Regions from separate parts of the Roseixanthobacter pseudopolyaromaticivorans genome, predicted to be linked through region 4. Evidence: predicted binding sites of a transcription regulator. Region 4 holds the regulator's gene; each other region holds the start of a gene.

Region 1 (3,845 bases), 1.4 Mb from region 4:
GTGCGGCGGATTTCGCCCGCACCGGGCAAAAACGCGAGCACCGAGCCGCGCTCGGCGGCGAGCGCGGTCTTCACCGCGTCCGCCACCTGGGCGTCGATGGGCGCGCGGGCATCGCGGCCGAGATAGCGGGTGGTGACGGGAAAAGCCCGGCCCTCGCTCTCCACCACCGGCGCCGGCTCGCCCGCCCCGCCCAGCAGCGCGGCCACGCGGGCGCCGTCCAGCGTGGCCGACATGGGCAGCAGGCGCAGGTCTTCGCGCAGCGCGCCCTGGGACTCGAGCGCGAGGGCGAGGCCAAGGTCGGCGTCCAGGCTGCGCTCGTGATATTCGTCGAACAGCACCGCCGCGACGCCGGACAATTCCGGATCGTCCAGGATCATGCGGGTGAAGACGCCTTCGGTGATCACTTCGATCTGCGTGCGACGGGAGACTTCCGAGCGCAGGCGCACCCGGTAGCCGACGCGATCCCCCACGCGCTCGCCGAGCGTCTGCGCCATGCGGTGGGCGGCGGCGCGGGCCGCGAGGCGGCGCGGCTCCAGCACCAGGATGCGCCGGCCCGCGACCCAGGGTTCGTCCATCAGCGCGAGGGGCACGCGCGTGGTCTTGCCCGCGCCCGGCGGGGCGACCAGCACGGCGCTCGCCCGCGCGCGCAGCGTCGCGGTGAGGGCGGGCAGAACGGCGTCGATGGGCAGGCGGGTATCGAACATGGAGCACGGCGACCAGGAGAGCCGCTCCTTAGGCCATCAAAGCGCAGGGAAATCCAGAGGAGTCACGCCCGCATGGCGCCCCGAAGTGAGACAAGGCGGCGGCCTTGGCTTATGAAGGCGGCATCCGACCGCCTTCATGGAATGTCGCCCTCAATGCCGTCCACGCCGTCCTCGCTCACCGACAAGGTGCGCACCTTCGCCCTCGACGGGGCGACCGCCTGCGTCGCGTTCCTGCGCGGCACCTGCGTTTTCATTTCCGAGACCGGCACCGCCTTGTTTCCCGGCGCGGACCGCACGCTCGCGCTGCACGACGGCGTGGTTCTGTGCGCGGCCGGCGACGGGCAGCGCCTCGTCACCGGCGGGGACGACGGCAAGGTGATGGAGGTGCTCGCCACCGGTGAAGCGAAGACCATCGCCACCCAGAAGGCTCGCTGGATCGACCGGATCGCGCTGGGGCCGGACGGTGCGGTCGCCTATTCCGCCGGCAAGGTCGCCCACATGGTGCCGACGAAGGGCGAGGCGCGCAGCTTCACAGCGCCCTCCACCGTCGGCGGCCTCGCCTTCGCGCCCAAGGGGCTGCGGGTGGCGGTGGCGCATTATGGCGGGGTGAGCCTGTGGTACCCCAACGCCGCCGACGCGAAGCCCGAGGTGCTGGAATGGAAGGGCTCCCATCTCGGCGTCACCTATTCGCCGGACGGTCGCTTCATCATCACCACCATGCAGGAACCCTCGCTGCACGGCTGGCGCCTCGCCGACGGCGCGCACATGCGCATGACCGGCTATCCGGCGCGGGTGAAGAGTTTCGAATTCACCCATGACGGCAAGTGGCTAGCCTCCTCCGGCTCGACCGAAGTGGTGCTCTGGCCGTTCGCCACCAAGGACGGCCCCATCGGCAAGCAGCCCTCCATGCAGGCGCCCTCGGCCAGCGGCGGGCGCGTGACCATGGTGGCCTGCCATCCCAAGGACCCGGTGATGGCGTGCGGTTATGACGACGGCATGGTGCTGATGGTGCGCCTGACCGACGGCGCGGAAATCCTGCTGCGGGCGCCCGACGCTTCCCCCGTCTCGGCCATCGCCTGGCGCAAGGACGGCGGCGCGGTGGCGTTCGGCACGGCGGGCGGAAGCGCCGGGCTGCTGGAATTCTAGGCTGTGCGCGGGCGGGCGGGATGAGGCGGTCCGCCGCCTGGGCGCCACGGCTCAACCCCGCCGCCGCGCCTTGGCTGGTTGTGATCGTCGCGGGGCTGTCACGTCGAAGGGCTATCGGCTAACGTCAGCGTCATCTCGCAGGCGCGAGATGCCACAGCCGGTCGGAGATGCTCCATGAAGATCGAGGACGTTCGCCGCAACGCCTATTCCATGCCCCTGACGAATCCCGCCTATCCGCCGGGACCCTACCGCTTCTTCGACCGCGAATTCCTCATCATCACCTATCGCACCGACATCGAGGCGTTGCGCCGCGTCGTGCCCGAGCCGCTCGAAGTCTATGAGCCGCTGGTGAAGTATGAATTCATCCGCATGCCCGATTCCACCGGCTTCGGCGATTACACCGAGACCGGACAGGTGATCCCGGTGAAGTTCAACGGCGTGGAAGGCGGCTACGTCCATTCCATGTATCTGGACGACGAGGCGCCGATTGCCGGCGGCCGCGAGCTGTGGGGCTTCCCCAAGAAGTATGCCCACCCCAAGATGGAAGTGGAAAAGGACGTTCTGGTCGGCCGCCTGCATTACGGCAAGACCCTGTGCGTGGAAGCCACCATGGGCTACAAGCACAAGCAAGCCGACAAGGACGCGGTGCTCGCCGCCCTGAAGACGCCGAGCTTCCTCATCAAGATCATTCCCCATGTGGACGCCACGCCCCGCATCTGCGAGCTGGTCCGCTATTATCTGGAAGACATCCAGCTCAAGGAATGCTGGACCGGCCCGGCCGCGCTCGGCCTCTACCCGCACGTGATGGCGGACGTCGCCAAGCTGCCGGTGCTGGAGGTGGTCTCGGCCCTGCACCTGCGCGCCGACTTGACCCTTGGCATGGGCGAAGTGGTGTACGATTACTTGGCCGAGCCGAAATGATCCGGCCCGGAGGGCATGCCGCCGCAGGGCGCTTGCGCTCCGGCGCCTGATTTTGCCTTCTCGAACACGACGGCGTGGCCCGGCGAGGGGTGGCGGGGAAACCTCCGCCCCTTGCGCGCTGAACGGGCCGCTGGCCGCCAAGCTGGATGGGGAACGACATGCGCACGCGGACCTGTGAAAATCCCAACGACATCAGCGAGATCGTGAAGGATTACGACCGTATCGCCCTGGTGTTCCAGGGCGGCGGTGCGCTCGGCGCCTATCAGGCGGGTGTCTATGAGGCGCTGTCGATCGCGGGGGCCGAACCCAATTGGATTTCCGGCGTCTCGATCGGCGCCATCAACGCTTCGATCATCGCCGGCAACACGCCGGAAAACCGCATCCCCCGCTTGCGGGAATTCTGGGAGACGGTCTCCGGCCGCAAGATCTGGCCGTTCACCCCAGACGGCGACGTGTTCCGCGCCCTGCGCAACCAGATGAGTTCCTATGTGACCATCAACATGGGACAGCCGGGCTTCTTCAAGCCGCGCTGGCCCAATGCGTGGCTGCTGCCGACCGGCGCCGAGGGCGCCACCAGCCTCTATGACACCACGCCGCTGCACGAGACCCTGCTGCGGCTGGTGGATTTCGACCTCATCAACAGCAAGCAGAAGCGCTTCTCTGTGGGTGCCACCAATGTGCGCACCGGCAACTTCGTCTATTTCGACAACACCACGCACCGCATCGGCCCCGAGCACGTGATGGCCTCCGGCGCGCTGCCGCCGGCTTTCCCCTCGGTGCGCATCGATGGCGAATATTATTGGGACGGTGGCGTGGTCTCCAACACCCCGCTGCAATGGTTGCTGGACCAGCCGGACCATCCGGGCGCCCTGGTGTTCCAGGTGGATTTGTTCAGCGCGCGCGGCGAACTGCCCCGCGACATGTTCCAGGTGATCGAACGGCAGAAGGACATCGGCTATTCCAGCCGCACGCGCTACACCACGGACCTGTTCCGCCGCGTGCAATTGCTGCGCGCCAAGCATGCGGAAGCGGTGCTGCGCATTCCCGAGCAGCTGCGCACCGAGGAAGACCAGC
Region 2 (3,845 bases), 370 kb from region 4:
CGATACCGGCGTGGGCGGCGCGGTTGCCGATGCCATCGGGCACCGTCTCTCCCGTCTCGCGGGGCAGGTGCAGGTGATTTGCGTGACCCACGCGCCGCAGGTGGCGGCGCGCGCGGGCCAGCACCTGTTGATTTCCAAGGCGTCCGCGGGTGCCGGCAAGGATGCGCCCGTCACCACGCGCGTCGCGCCCCTCGACGCACCGCGCCGCAAGGAAGAGATCGCCCGCATGCTCGCCGGCGCCAGCATCACGGCGGAAGCCCGTGCCGCGGCGGAAAAACTGCTCCAGGCGGCAACCCTCTCCGCTTGAGGAGGGGGCGCGGTGCGCCCGTTCAGTCGGCTTGCGGTTTGCTCTGGCGCAGGCTCTTCACCACGCCGCGCCGCTCTTTTGCCTCAAGCCGCCGCTCCTTCGAGCCGAGGGTTGGCCGCGTGGGCCGTCGGACCGGCGCCACATAGGTCGCCTCGCGAATCATCTCCACCAGGCGTTCCAGCGCGTCGGCGCGGTTGCGCTCCTGGGTGCGATGGCGCTGCGCCTGGATGATGACAATGCCGTCCTGCGTCATGCGCTTGCCGGCGATGCGGATCAGCCGGTGCTTCACGCCGTCGGGCAGGTTTGGCGAGGCGAAGGCGTTGAATCGCAATTGCACCGCGCTCGACACCTTGTTGACGTTCTGCCCGCCGGGCCCGGACGCACGCACGAAGGCGAGTTCGATCTCGTCCTCGGAGATGGCGATGCGCGGGGTGATTTCGATCATGGACGGCAAACCCGGACGCGCGGAAACGGACCGAGGCCGTAAGCCGGCCCGCGGGCCCCAGCTATGGCAGAAAGCCGCGCCGCGCGACAGGCTTGCGCATTTTCCATGCCGCCCACGCCCCGATGCCCGCCCGATAGCGGTGCGGCACAGTGCATGCCCCCCCCGGCGCGCGTCACGCGAAGGCGGGACTCGCGGAGCCTGGCTCAGATGGCGTGGCGGTTCGCGGTAGGGCCGAAATGCTCCACATAGCGCGCGCTGATGATCGAGCGCGGCAGCACGACCAGCACGTCGGTGGTGCCGAACTGATGGTCCACCACCGCCCCGTCGCCCACGAAGCCACCGAGGCGCAGATAGCCCTTCACCAGCGGCGGCAGGGCATGCAGCGCGGCCTTCATGTTGATCCGGTCCTTGGGAATGCGATCCATGGACACATAGCGCTTGTCGATCGCGCGGGCGCGCCATTCCTCGGGCGCGAGCGCATTGTGGTGCAGGAACGAGAGCTGCAGCGCCAGCGCCTCGGGGTCGGTGCCCTCAAGACTCGCGCAGCCGATCATCACGTCGATATTGTTGCGCAGGATGTAGGCCCACACCCCATGCCAGAGCAGCTCCACCGTGCGTTTGTTGCGGTAGGGCTTGAGGACGCAGGAGCGGCCCAGCTCCAGGAATTTCAGGCCGGGGTGCGCCGCGATGATGCGGTTCACGTCGAACTCGCCCTGGGTGTAGAAGCCGCCGTGGCGGTCCGCTACGTCCTGCTTCAGCAGGCGATAGGTGCCGACGACCTTGGGCTTGCGACGGCCGAGCACCATCTTGCCGGCTTCGTAATCCAGCACCAGCATATGGTCGCAGATGGCGTCGAACGCGTCCACGTCGCGCCGGGCGAGCCGGGCTGCGGCGTCGGGTACGGCGGACATTTCCTCGTAGAAGACCTTATAGCGCAGGCGCTGGGCGCGGCGCACGTCGCGCGCGGTGCGGGCGAGCCGCACTTCCAGCGGCCCGAGCCGGCCGAGCACAACCGGCTCGCCAAACGGGACGGCCTCGCGATGGCGGATGCCGGAATAGGCGCGGAAATCGGAGACCAGCTTCTGCGGCCCGTTCAGCGCCGGCTTGCCGTCCGCCCGCAGGATGGGCGGCGCGAACAGCGGCGCGCCGAACTTGGCGCCCGGAAACTTGGCGAAGCCTTCCTTGGCTACGTCGATGCCGCGGCCCACCAGAGCCGGCCAGCTGAAGGGCTGCGGGTCGAGACCTGAACCGGACGGATCTTGGCGTTTCATGCAACGACCCCCTCCTCGGGCCGCCGCTGGACAACGGCGGTTCTATGGGATGCCGCGCGCCGTCCCAGACGAGCTCGAAAGCGGGTCCGCGCATTGTGCGCGTTCATCCCGCGTGACCATCACATTCACCATAGTTTTCCTACGGCTATGTGACAATGACAGATTGTGACACCCCGGTCGTGTCATATGACGGCGGTGGCGCATTGCCGGGGCTGGGAGCGCATGCTAGCGCGAAACCCGGTTGGGCAATTCGGGGATTCGGGGGCATCATGTCTAAGGTTCGTTTTCTGTCGGGCGTCGCCGGCTGCAGCTTGGCGCTGAGCGTCGCGTTTTCGAGCCTCGCCCACGCGCAGGCTAGGCCCACCCCCGCCGCTGTGAGCGTCATCAACGTGCCGGGCGTCGGCGCGATGAACGTGCTTAGCTATCAGGCGCGGTTCGTTTCCGCAGATCCCGCCACCCGCCGCGTGGTGTTGGAAACCCCGAACGGCAAGCGCTGGGCGGTGATCGCCCCGCCGCTGCTGGGCGATGTCATGCAGCTCGCCAACAGCCGGCAATTGCTCATTCGCGTGCTGCCGGGCCTCGTCACCGCACTGGGCAAGGCACACCAGGGCACGCCGGGCGTGGCGATCTCCGAACTGGTGCTCAAGGACGGCCTGCCGGGTTGGCCGGAGGATTATGGCTTCCGCGAAGTGACCATCACCTCCATGCTGGTGAATATCGACAAGACCAACGGCACCATCAGCTTCGAGGGGCTCGACGGCGTGGTGCGCACCGTGAAGGCGGCGAACCCGCAGGTGCTGGCCGATCTGCAGAAGGTGGAACTGGGCGATCTGTGCCAGATCACCTATTACGAAGGCCTCGCCATCAACGCCATGTAGCGTGGGGCGTTAGCCTGCGGCCGCCCTCGAGTCGCACGGGGCGGCTCAGGCTGCGGCGCGCGAGCGGTCGGCCAGGGCGCGATAGGCCAGAGCCTCGGCCAGATGCCGCCGGCCGAGGCTCTCCGCCCCGCCGAGGTCGGCGAGGGTGCGGGCCACCTTGAGCACGCGGTGGTAGCCGCGCGCCGAGAGGTTCATGGCGCTGGCGGCATCGCGCAGCAAAGCGAGCCCGCCGGCATCGGGCGCGGCGACCACTTCCAGAAGCGGGCCGGAGGCTTGCGCATTGGTGCGGATGTCCGGCCGGTCCAGCGCCGCGTAACGCTCGACTTGGAGGGCGCGCGCGGCAGCGACCCGCGCCGCCACCTCCCGCGAGCCCTCCGCCGGGGCGGGCAGCACCAGATCGGCGGCGGTGACGGCCGGCACGTCCAGATACAGGTCGATGCGGTCGAGGAACGGACCGGACAGGCGCGCCTGATAATCCTCCTTGCAGCGCGGCCCGCGCTTGCAGGTGAAGCCGGGCTCGCCCGCATGGCCGCAGCGGCAGGGGTTCATGGCGGCAATCAATTGGAATCGTGCCGGATAGGTCACGCGGTGGTTGGCGCGGGCGATCAGCACGTCGCCGGTTTCCAGCGGCTGGCGCAGGGAATCCAGCACCTGGGGCGAGAATTCCGGCAATTCGTCCAGGAACAGCACGCCGTGATGGGCCAGCGAGACCTCCCCGGGCTTCGCCTTCGCCCCGCCGCCCACCATCGCCGCCATGCTGGCGGAATGGTGCGGCGCGCGGAACGGGCGGCGGTCCACCAGGGCACCGTCCTGGATCGCGCCCGCCACCGACGCGACCATGGAGACGTCCAGCATCTCCGCCGGCGAGAGCGGCGGCAGGATGGAGGGCAGGCGCTGGGCCAGCATGGATTTGCCGGCGCCGGGCGGGCCCACATACAGCAGAT
Region 3 (3,845 bases), 1.1 Mb from region 4:
GCCGCTTCCCAAATTGCTGGGGCTCGCCGCGCCGTTTTTTGACGCCGGCGCCATCGGGATATTTCCCAAGGGCAAGGATTGGCAGCGCGAATTGACCGAAGCCCGCAAAGACTGGACACTCGACCTCGAACTGCGCGACAGCCTCAGCGATCCCCACGGGAAGATCCTGGTTGTGACGCGCGCCCTCAAAGCGGTCCCGTCCCCGGCCGTCCCCGGCGGACACATACGCGGAAGCGCACATGACTGATCATTCCGTCACCGCCCCCATCGTCGGCGGCGTCACGCCGCGCATTCTGGCGCTGGCGAACCAGAAGGGCGGGGTGGGCAAGACCACCACGGCCATCAATCTCGGCACTGCGCTCGCCGCCATCGGCGAAAACGTCCTGGTGGTGGACCTCGACCCCCAGGGCAATGCCTCCACCGGCCTCGGCATCGATCGCGGCCGGCGCAAGCTGTCCACCTATGATGTGCTGAGCGGGGAAGCCAGCATGGCGCAGGCGATCGTCGATACCGGCGTGCCCTCGCTTTATGTGGCCCCCTCCACGCTGGATCTCTCGGGCCTGGAGCTGGAGATCGCCAGCGAGCGCGACCGCGCTTTCCGCCTGCGCAACGCTCTGCGCGACATGGCGAACGACCCGGAGGCGCCGAAATTCACCTATGTGCTGATCGATTGCCCGCCCTCGCTCTCGCTCATCACGGTGAATGCGATGGCGGCGGCGCATGCCATATTGGTGCCGCTGCAATGCGAATTCTTCGCGCTGGAGGGGCTCTCGCAATTGCTGAAGACCGTGGAGCAGGCGCGCACCGCCCTCAATCCCGATCTCACCATCCACGGCATCGTGCTGACCATGTACGATGCGCGCAACAATCTCTCCGACCAGGTGGTGGCGGACGTGCGCCAGTTCATGGGCGACAAGGTCTACGAGACCGTGATCCCGCGCAATGTGCGGGTGTCGGAAGCGCCGTCCTATGGCAAGCCTGTGCTGCTCTACGATCTGAAATGCGCAGGCTCCCAGGCCTATCTGCGGCTGGCCTCCGAAGTCATCCAGCGCGAGCGGGCGGCCCGCGCGGTCGCGGCCTGAGGCGGCACGTTCCAATGGGGAAGAAGGACATGGCGGAAGAAGGCCGTTCGCGGCTCGGCCGGGGGCTCGCGGCGTTGATCGGCGACATGGGGCAGGACGATACCCGTCCCGCGCCCAGCCAGAAGAGCGCCGGCACCCGCAAGGTGCCGATCGAATTCGTGCGCGCCAATCCGCGCAATCCGCGCCGCACCTTCCTGGAGGAGGGGCTGGACGATCTCGCCAGCTCGATCCGCGAGAAGGGCATCATCCAGCCCATCGTGGTGCGTCCGGTGTCGGACCATCCCGGCAGCTTCGAGATCGTCGCCGGCGAGCGTCGCTGGCGCGCAGCGCAGCGGGCCGGCCTGCACGAGGTGCCCGTGGTGGTGCTGGAGCTGACCGACCGCGAGGCGCTGGAGATCGCCATCATCGAGAATGTGCAGCGCGCCGATTTGAACCCGGTCGAGGAAGGCCTCGGCTACGAGGCCCTGATGGCGCAGTTCGACTATACCCAGCTCGACCTCTCCAAGGTCATTGGCAAGAGCCGCTCGCACATCACCAACACCTTGCGGCTGCTGAAGCTGCCGGAAAGCGTGAAGGCCTATCTCGCCGACGGCCGCCTTTCCGCAGGCCATGCGCGGGCCCTGCTCGCCCATGAGGATCCGGCGTCCATCGCCCGCGATGTGGTGGAGAAGGGCCTGAGCGTGCGGGACGTGGAGGCCATGGGCAAGGTGAGGGAGGCGCTGTCGGCGGCGCCGGCCGCCAAGCCCGCACCTTCCCCCAAGGATGCGGACACCCGCGCGTTGGAAAAGCGCCTCACCGACGCCCTCGGGCTCGCCGTTAGCCTCCAGGCGAAGGGCGAGGCGGGCGAGCTGCGCATCCGCTATGGCGACCTCGATCAATTGGACCTCATCTGCCGTCGCCTCGGCGTCGCGTGACGCGGCTCCGCTGATCCGGCAAAGGGCTTTCCCGCGGTTCCCCTTCTCGCGGGCCTGGATGCGCAAACCTTTATGTTGCAACGCGTCATGTGCGTGTCACGGCCTGATGCGAGGTAACGGGAGGTTTCCGGCTCGATTGAGGGGGGTTCGATGACGGCGCACACTGCGGCCAAACCGGCGCACGCCCATGGGGTGGCGCACGGGCACGGGCACAGCGAAAAGCCGGTGAGGCTCGATCGCAAGAACGGCGCACCGGAAGTTTTCATCTTCTTCGCATTGCTCGTCGGCGGGCTCGGCTACACGATCTGGTCCATCTGGACTGACGTGCAGGCGGCGTCTCCGGGCGTGCTCACCTTCGCACCCTTCATGCTCCTGGTGCTGGCGCTGCTGATCGCGCTCGGCTTCGAGTTCGTGAACGGCTTCCATGACACGGCAAATGCGGTGGCGACGGTGATCTACACCAATTCGCTGCCCGCCCATTTCGCCGTGGTGTGGTCCGGGGGCTGGAACTTCCTCGGCGTGCTGCTCTCCAGCGGCGCCGTGGCGTTCGGCATCATCTCGCTCCTGCCGGTGGAGCTGATCCTGCATGTGGGCACCGGGGCCGGCATGGCCATGGTGTTCGCTTTGCTGATCGCCGCCATCATCTGGAACCTCGGCACCTGGTATCTCGGCCTCCCGGCCTCTTCATCCCACACGCTGATCGGCTCGATCATCGGCGTCGGCATCGCCAACCAGCTCATCCAGGGCAAGAGCGGCATCGCCGGCGTGGACTGGAGCCAGGCCGCCAATGTGGGCTATGCGCTGCTGCTCTCCCCGGTGGTCGGCTTCTTTGCCGCCGGCCTGTTGCTGCTAACCATGAAGGTGCTGGTCAAGAACCCGGCGCTCTATGCCGAGCCCAAGCCCCACCACCCGCCGCCGTGGTGGATCCGTGGCCTGCTGGTGCTCACCTGCACGGGCGTCTCCTTCGCCCACGGCTCGAACGACGGTCAGAAGGGCATGGGCCTCATCATGCTGATCCTGATCGGCATCGTGCCCACCGCCTATGCGCTGAACCGCGCCATCGATTCCACCGACGTGGCGCAGTTCCGCGCGCTCGCCTCGGTGACCCAGGCCTCGCTGGTGAAGGCCTCGAACGGTGCCGCCGCGCCCGCGGATTCGCGCCAGGCCCTGACCGACTATGTGCGGGACCGCAAACTGACCCCCGAAACGCTGCCCGCTCTCGCCGCCGTCGCCGGCGAGATCTCCACCCTCGTGGGCAATCACGAGACGCTGGCCCAGGTGCCCGCCGCCGCCGTGCCCAACATGCGCAACGACATGTATCTGGCCTCCGAGACGATCCGCCTGATGGGTCGCCAGAAGGAGCCGGTCTTCAACACCGAGACGAGCGACAATCTGAGCGCGTTCAAGCGCGCCCTGGACAATGCCACCAAATTCATTCCGCTGTGGGTGAAGGTGGCGGTGGCGATCGCGCTGGGCCTCGGCACCATGGTGGGCTGGAAGCGCATCGTCGTGACCGTGGGTGAGAAGATCGGCAAGACCCATCTTACCTACGCCCAGGGCGGTTCGGCGGAACTGGTCGCCATGGGCACCATCTTCGCTGCCGACATGTACGGCCTGCCGGTTTCCACCACCCACGTTCTGTCTTCGGGCGTGGCGGGCACCATGGCGGCCAACAAGTCCGGCCTCCAGCTCTCCACCGTGCGCAACCTCGCCATGGCCTGGGTGCTGACGCTGCCGGTGGCGATCATTCTCTCCGGCGGGCTCTACATCCTCCTGCGCCAGCTGATGTGATCCCTTCTGTTCCGATGAAGGGGCGCGGCATCGAAAGGTGCCGCGCCCTTTTCTTTGC
Region 4 (3,845 bases):
GATGATCGGCCCCTCGGGCTGCGGCAAGTCCACCTTGCTGCGCGTGTTCAACCGCATGTACGACCTCTATCCCGGCCAGCGCGCCGAGGGCGGGGTGATGTTCGACGGCGTGAACATTGTCGGCAAGGAACTGGACCCCACCGTGGTGCGCACGCGCATCGGCATGGTGTTCCAGAAGCCGACGCCGTTCCCCATGTCGATCTACGACAACATCGCCTTCGGCGTGCGCCTGCACGAGAATCTCAGCAAGGCGAAGATGGACGAGCGGGTGGAAAGCTGCCTGCGCAAGGCCGCCATCTGGGAAGAGACCAAGGACCGCCTGCACACCTCGGCGCTCGGCATGTCCGGCGGCCAGCAGCAGCGCCTGTGCATCGCCCGCACCATCGCCGTGCAGCCGGAAGTGATCCTGCTGGACGAGCCGACCTCGGCGCTCGATCCGATCTCCACCTCGAAGATCGAGGATCTGATCGACGAATTGAAGCAGGACTTCACGATCGTCATCGTGACCCACAACATGCAGCAGGCGGCGCGCTGCGCCGACATCACCGCCTTTTTCTATCTGGGCGAACTGGTCGAGGTCGCGCCGTCCGACGTGATCTTCACCAACCCCAAGCAGATCAAGACCCGCGACTACATCACCGGCCGCTTCGGCTGACCAAGCAAGGATCTGCGAGATGTCCGACCATACCGTCTCGGCCTTCGATGCCGAGCTGAAGGAGATCGGCCGCAAGGTCGTCGAAATGGGTGGCCAGTCGGAGCGCATGGTGGCTGATGCCGTCAATGCCCTGATCCGCCGCGATACCGCGTCCGCACAGCGCGTGATCCTGCTCGATACGAGCGTGGATCTGCTGCAGCGGGAGATCGAGGAAAAGGCGATCCTCTGCATCGCCAAGCGCCAGCCGGTGGCGAGCGACCTGCGCGATGTCGTGGGTTCGATCCGCATCGCCTCCGACCTGGAGCGCATCGGCGACCTCGCGAAGAACGTCGGCAAGCGCGTGCTCGCCATCGAGGGGGAATATCACCCCCAGAAGCTGGTGCGCGGCGTCGAGCACATGTCCGACCTGGTGCTGGAGCAGCTCAAGGAAGTGCTGGATGCCTATGCCAGCCACGACCAGGCGAAGGCGGTGGACGTGTGGGTCCGCGACAGCGGCATCGACACCATGTACACCTCGCTGTTCCGCGAACTTCTCACCTATATGATGGAAGACCCGCGCAACATCTCGGTGTGCACGCATCTCCTGTTCTGCGCCAAGAATATCGAGCGCATCGGCGACCACGCGACGAACATCGCTGAAACCGTCTATTACATGGTTTCGGGGCAGATGCTGTCCGACGAGCGCCCGAAGGCGGATGTCTCAAGCGAGACGACCGTGACTTTCCCGGGGCATAGCCTTCAGGGGTAAAATCCGTGCCTGCGCGTATCTTGATTATCGAGGACGAGGAACCCCTGACCCTCCTGCTCCGCTACAATCTGGAGTCGGAAGGCTATTTCGTCGAGAGCGTCGGACGAGGCGATGAAGGCGAGACCCGGCTGCGCGAAAGCGTGCCGGACCTCGTCATTCTCGACTGGATGCTGCCGGGGCTTTCGGGCATCGAGTTGTGCCGCCGCTTGCGCACCCGCCCGGAAACCGAGCGGCTGCCGGTCATCATGCTCACCGCCCGCGGCGACGAGACCGAGCGCGTGCGCGGCCTGGCGACCGGGGCGGACGATTATGTGGTGAAGCCCTTCTCCGTGCCGGAGCTTCTGGCGCGGGTGCGGGCGCTGCTGCGGCGGGCCAAGCCGGAGCATGTCGCGACCCTGCTGCGGGCCGGCGACATCGAGCTGGACCGGGAGACCCACCGGGTTCACCGCTCCGGCCGCGAGGTCCACCTCGGCCCGACCGAATTCCGCCTGCTCGAATTTCTCATGCAGAGCCCCGGCCGGGTGTTCTCGCGCGAGCAATTGCTCGACGGCGTGTGGGGCCAGGACGTCTATATCGACGAGCGCACGGTGGATGTCCACGTGGGGCGCCTGCGCAAGGCGATCAACCGCGGCCGGCAGTCGGATCCGATCCGCACCGTGCGGGGGGCGGGCTATTCGTTCAACGAGATGTTCGCCCGCGTGCATTGAGCGCGGCCCACCGAGGAAGGATGCGAGAGCCGGGCCCGATGATCGCGGGTCCGGGCTCGCTCCAGGCGAAGGCTTGCGATGGGCTGTCCGAGCCGGCCATCGCAGTGCCGCGCAGGGCGATGGCATTGCGGAGCAAGCTTTAGAGGAGCCCGCGGGCGATATGCCGGCGGCGGAGGCTTTCCCTCCGGGGCCGAGCTGTGCTCGAGGCCCCTATGTTTCCAGCGGATGACCGCGTCGCGGCCGGCGGGCTGCATCGAAGCGGGCCGAAAAGCACGCTTTGGCCGTCCCATGTCGGTGACGGCGATCCTTCCGGCTCGATCTCTTCGATCCTTTGCGTGCGCCGGCGAAATCCGCTCGGCCGGCGCATGTCCTTCGTGACTGTCGCCGCTCAGATGCGGGCGACGCGCCGGTCGCGCCGGCGATCCTGCGTGGGCTGGTAGGCCATCCGCGCATGGGTCGTGCAGTAAGGCATGCCGGTGAGGCTGCGCCCGCCACAGAAATAGAAGCTTTCCGTGCCCGGCTCGCCGATCGGCCAGCGGCAGGTGCCTTCGGTCAGGTTCATGATGGTGCAGCGCTGACCCATGGCGACGATATTGTCTCCACCGGCGGGACGCGGCGCGGGTTCGGGCGCCACGAAGGCTTCCAATGCGGGAGCCAGGGCGGTGTTGCCGATCGTCTGCGGACGCGGCGCGGGCTTGTTCACGGGCGTTTCAGGCCGGGCCTTGCGCGGACGGGCTGCAGGTACTGTCGATTTCGCCCGGCCGGAGAGGCCGAGACGATGCACTTTTCCAATCACCGCATTGCGGGTGATGCCGCCCAGCTCGCCGGCAATCTGGCTTGCGGAAAGCCCTTCGCCCCAGAGCTTCTTCAAGAGTTCGACGCGCTCGTCGTTCCAGCTCATCGCTCTCCTCCTTCGACTCTTCTCCCGCACCCAGGCGCGCCATCGCACGCGGGTTCGCAGGGCCCAACGTCACTTGGGGAACAGGACCGCACGACATGTCGTGGTCGGCCACGAGCAAACTACAATATGCACGGACTCTCGCACAGAGTCGGAATGCACTCATGTGCCGTTGTCCCCAAGTCGTTACGATCACGTTAACGGCTGCGCTCTGTTGACCTCACGCGCGCGATCATTAGAATCCCCTTTTGTCGGGCCGCCCCGCGAGGGCGGCCTTTGGCGTTTCTGATGTCCGGCGAGACGCAGCGCGTTTCGCCCCACCCCAAGAGGAGGGGTTCTGTGATCACCCCCGTTCTGCCGACCTACGCGCGCATCGACCTCGTTTTCGAAAGGGGAGAGGGCTGCTGGCTCGTCACGACGGACGGGCGACGTTATCTCGATTTCACCGCCGGCATCGCGGTCAACATCCTCGGGCATGCCCATCCCTACCTGGTCTCGGCGCTGACCGAACAGGCCGGAAAGCTCTGGCACACCTCGAATTTGTTCCGCATCGTCGGCGGCGAGCGCCTGGCCGAGCGGCTGAAGGCGGCCACCTTCGCCGACACCATGTTCTTCACCAATTCGGGTGCAGAAGCGCTGGAGTGCGCCATCAAGATGGCGCGCCGCTACCAATATGTGATCGGGGCCGAGGCGAAAAACCGCATCATCGCCTTCGAGGGCGCGTTCCACGGGCGCACGCTCGCGACCATCGCGGCCGGCGGCAATGCCAAGTATCTCGAAGGCTTCGGCCCCAATATGCCGGGCTTCGACCATGTGCCGTTCGGTGACATCGAGGCG

What was found. Region 4 encodes PhoB, which activates phosphate uptake and scavenging genes when phosphate is short. Its sites were predicted from a motif close to TGTCATNNANCTGTCAT; they were not measured.
Region 1: a site for PhoB is predicted at 1,936-1,952, ahead of V5F68_RS21970 (acetoacetate decarboxylase). Genes of this name have one in related genera too.
Region 2: a site for PhoB is predicted at 2,162-2,178, ahead of olsB (l-ornithine N(alpha)-acyltransferase). Genes of this name have one in related genera too.
Region 3: a site for PhoB is predicted at 2,080-2,096, ahead of V5F68_RS20950 (inorganic phosphate transporter). Genes of this name have one in related genera too.

What each region holds. Positions count from the first base shown of each region.
Region 1 covers NZ_CM195539.1:4,713,843-4,717,687, forward strand. Annotated here, with positions in the region: gene hrpB (ATP-dependent helicase HrpB) at 1-704, opposite strand, end outside; gene V5F68_RS21965 (WD40 repeat domain-containing protein) at 858-1,850, shown strand; gene V5F68_RS21970 (acetoacetate decarboxylase) at 2,025-2,771, shown strand; gene V5F68_RS21975 (DUF3734 domain-containing protein) at 2,930-3,845, shown strand, end outside.
Region 2 covers NZ_CM195539.1:3,722,011-3,725,855, reverse strand. Annotated here, with positions in the region: gene recN (DNA repair protein RecN) at 1-307, shown strand, start outside; gene arfB (alternative ribosome rescue aminoacyl-tRNA hydrolase ArfB) at 330-752, opposite strand; gene olsB (l-ornithine N(alpha)-acyltransferase) at 956-2,023, opposite strand; gene V5F68_RS17525 (hypothetical protein) at 2,293-2,901, shown strand; gene V5F68_RS17520 (YifB family Mg chelatase-like AAA ATPase) at 2,947-3,845, opposite strand, start outside.
Region 3 covers NZ_CM195539.1:4,498,624-4,502,468, reverse strand. Annotated here, with positions in the region: gene rsmG (16S rRNA (guanine(527)-N(7))-methyltransferase RsmG) at 1-247, shown strand, start outside; gene V5F68_RS20960 (ParA family protein) at 240-1,082, shown strand; gene V5F68_RS20955 (ParB/RepB/Spo0J family partition protein) at 1,112-1,996, shown strand; gene V5F68_RS20950 (inorganic phosphate transporter) at 2,147-3,787, shown strand.
Region 4 covers NZ_CM195539.1:3,351,930-3,355,774, reverse strand. Annotated here, with positions in the region: gene pstB (phosphate ABC transporter ATP-binding protein PstB) at 1-655, shown strand, start outside; gene phoU (phosphate signaling complex protein PhoU) at 675-1,403, shown strand; gene phoB (phosphate regulon transcriptional regulator PhoB) at 1,409-2,110, shown strand; gene V5F68_RS15910 (GcrA family cell cycle regulator) at 2,499-3,011, opposite strand; gene V5F68_RS15905 (aspartate aminotransferase family protein) at 3,348-3,845, shown strand, end outside.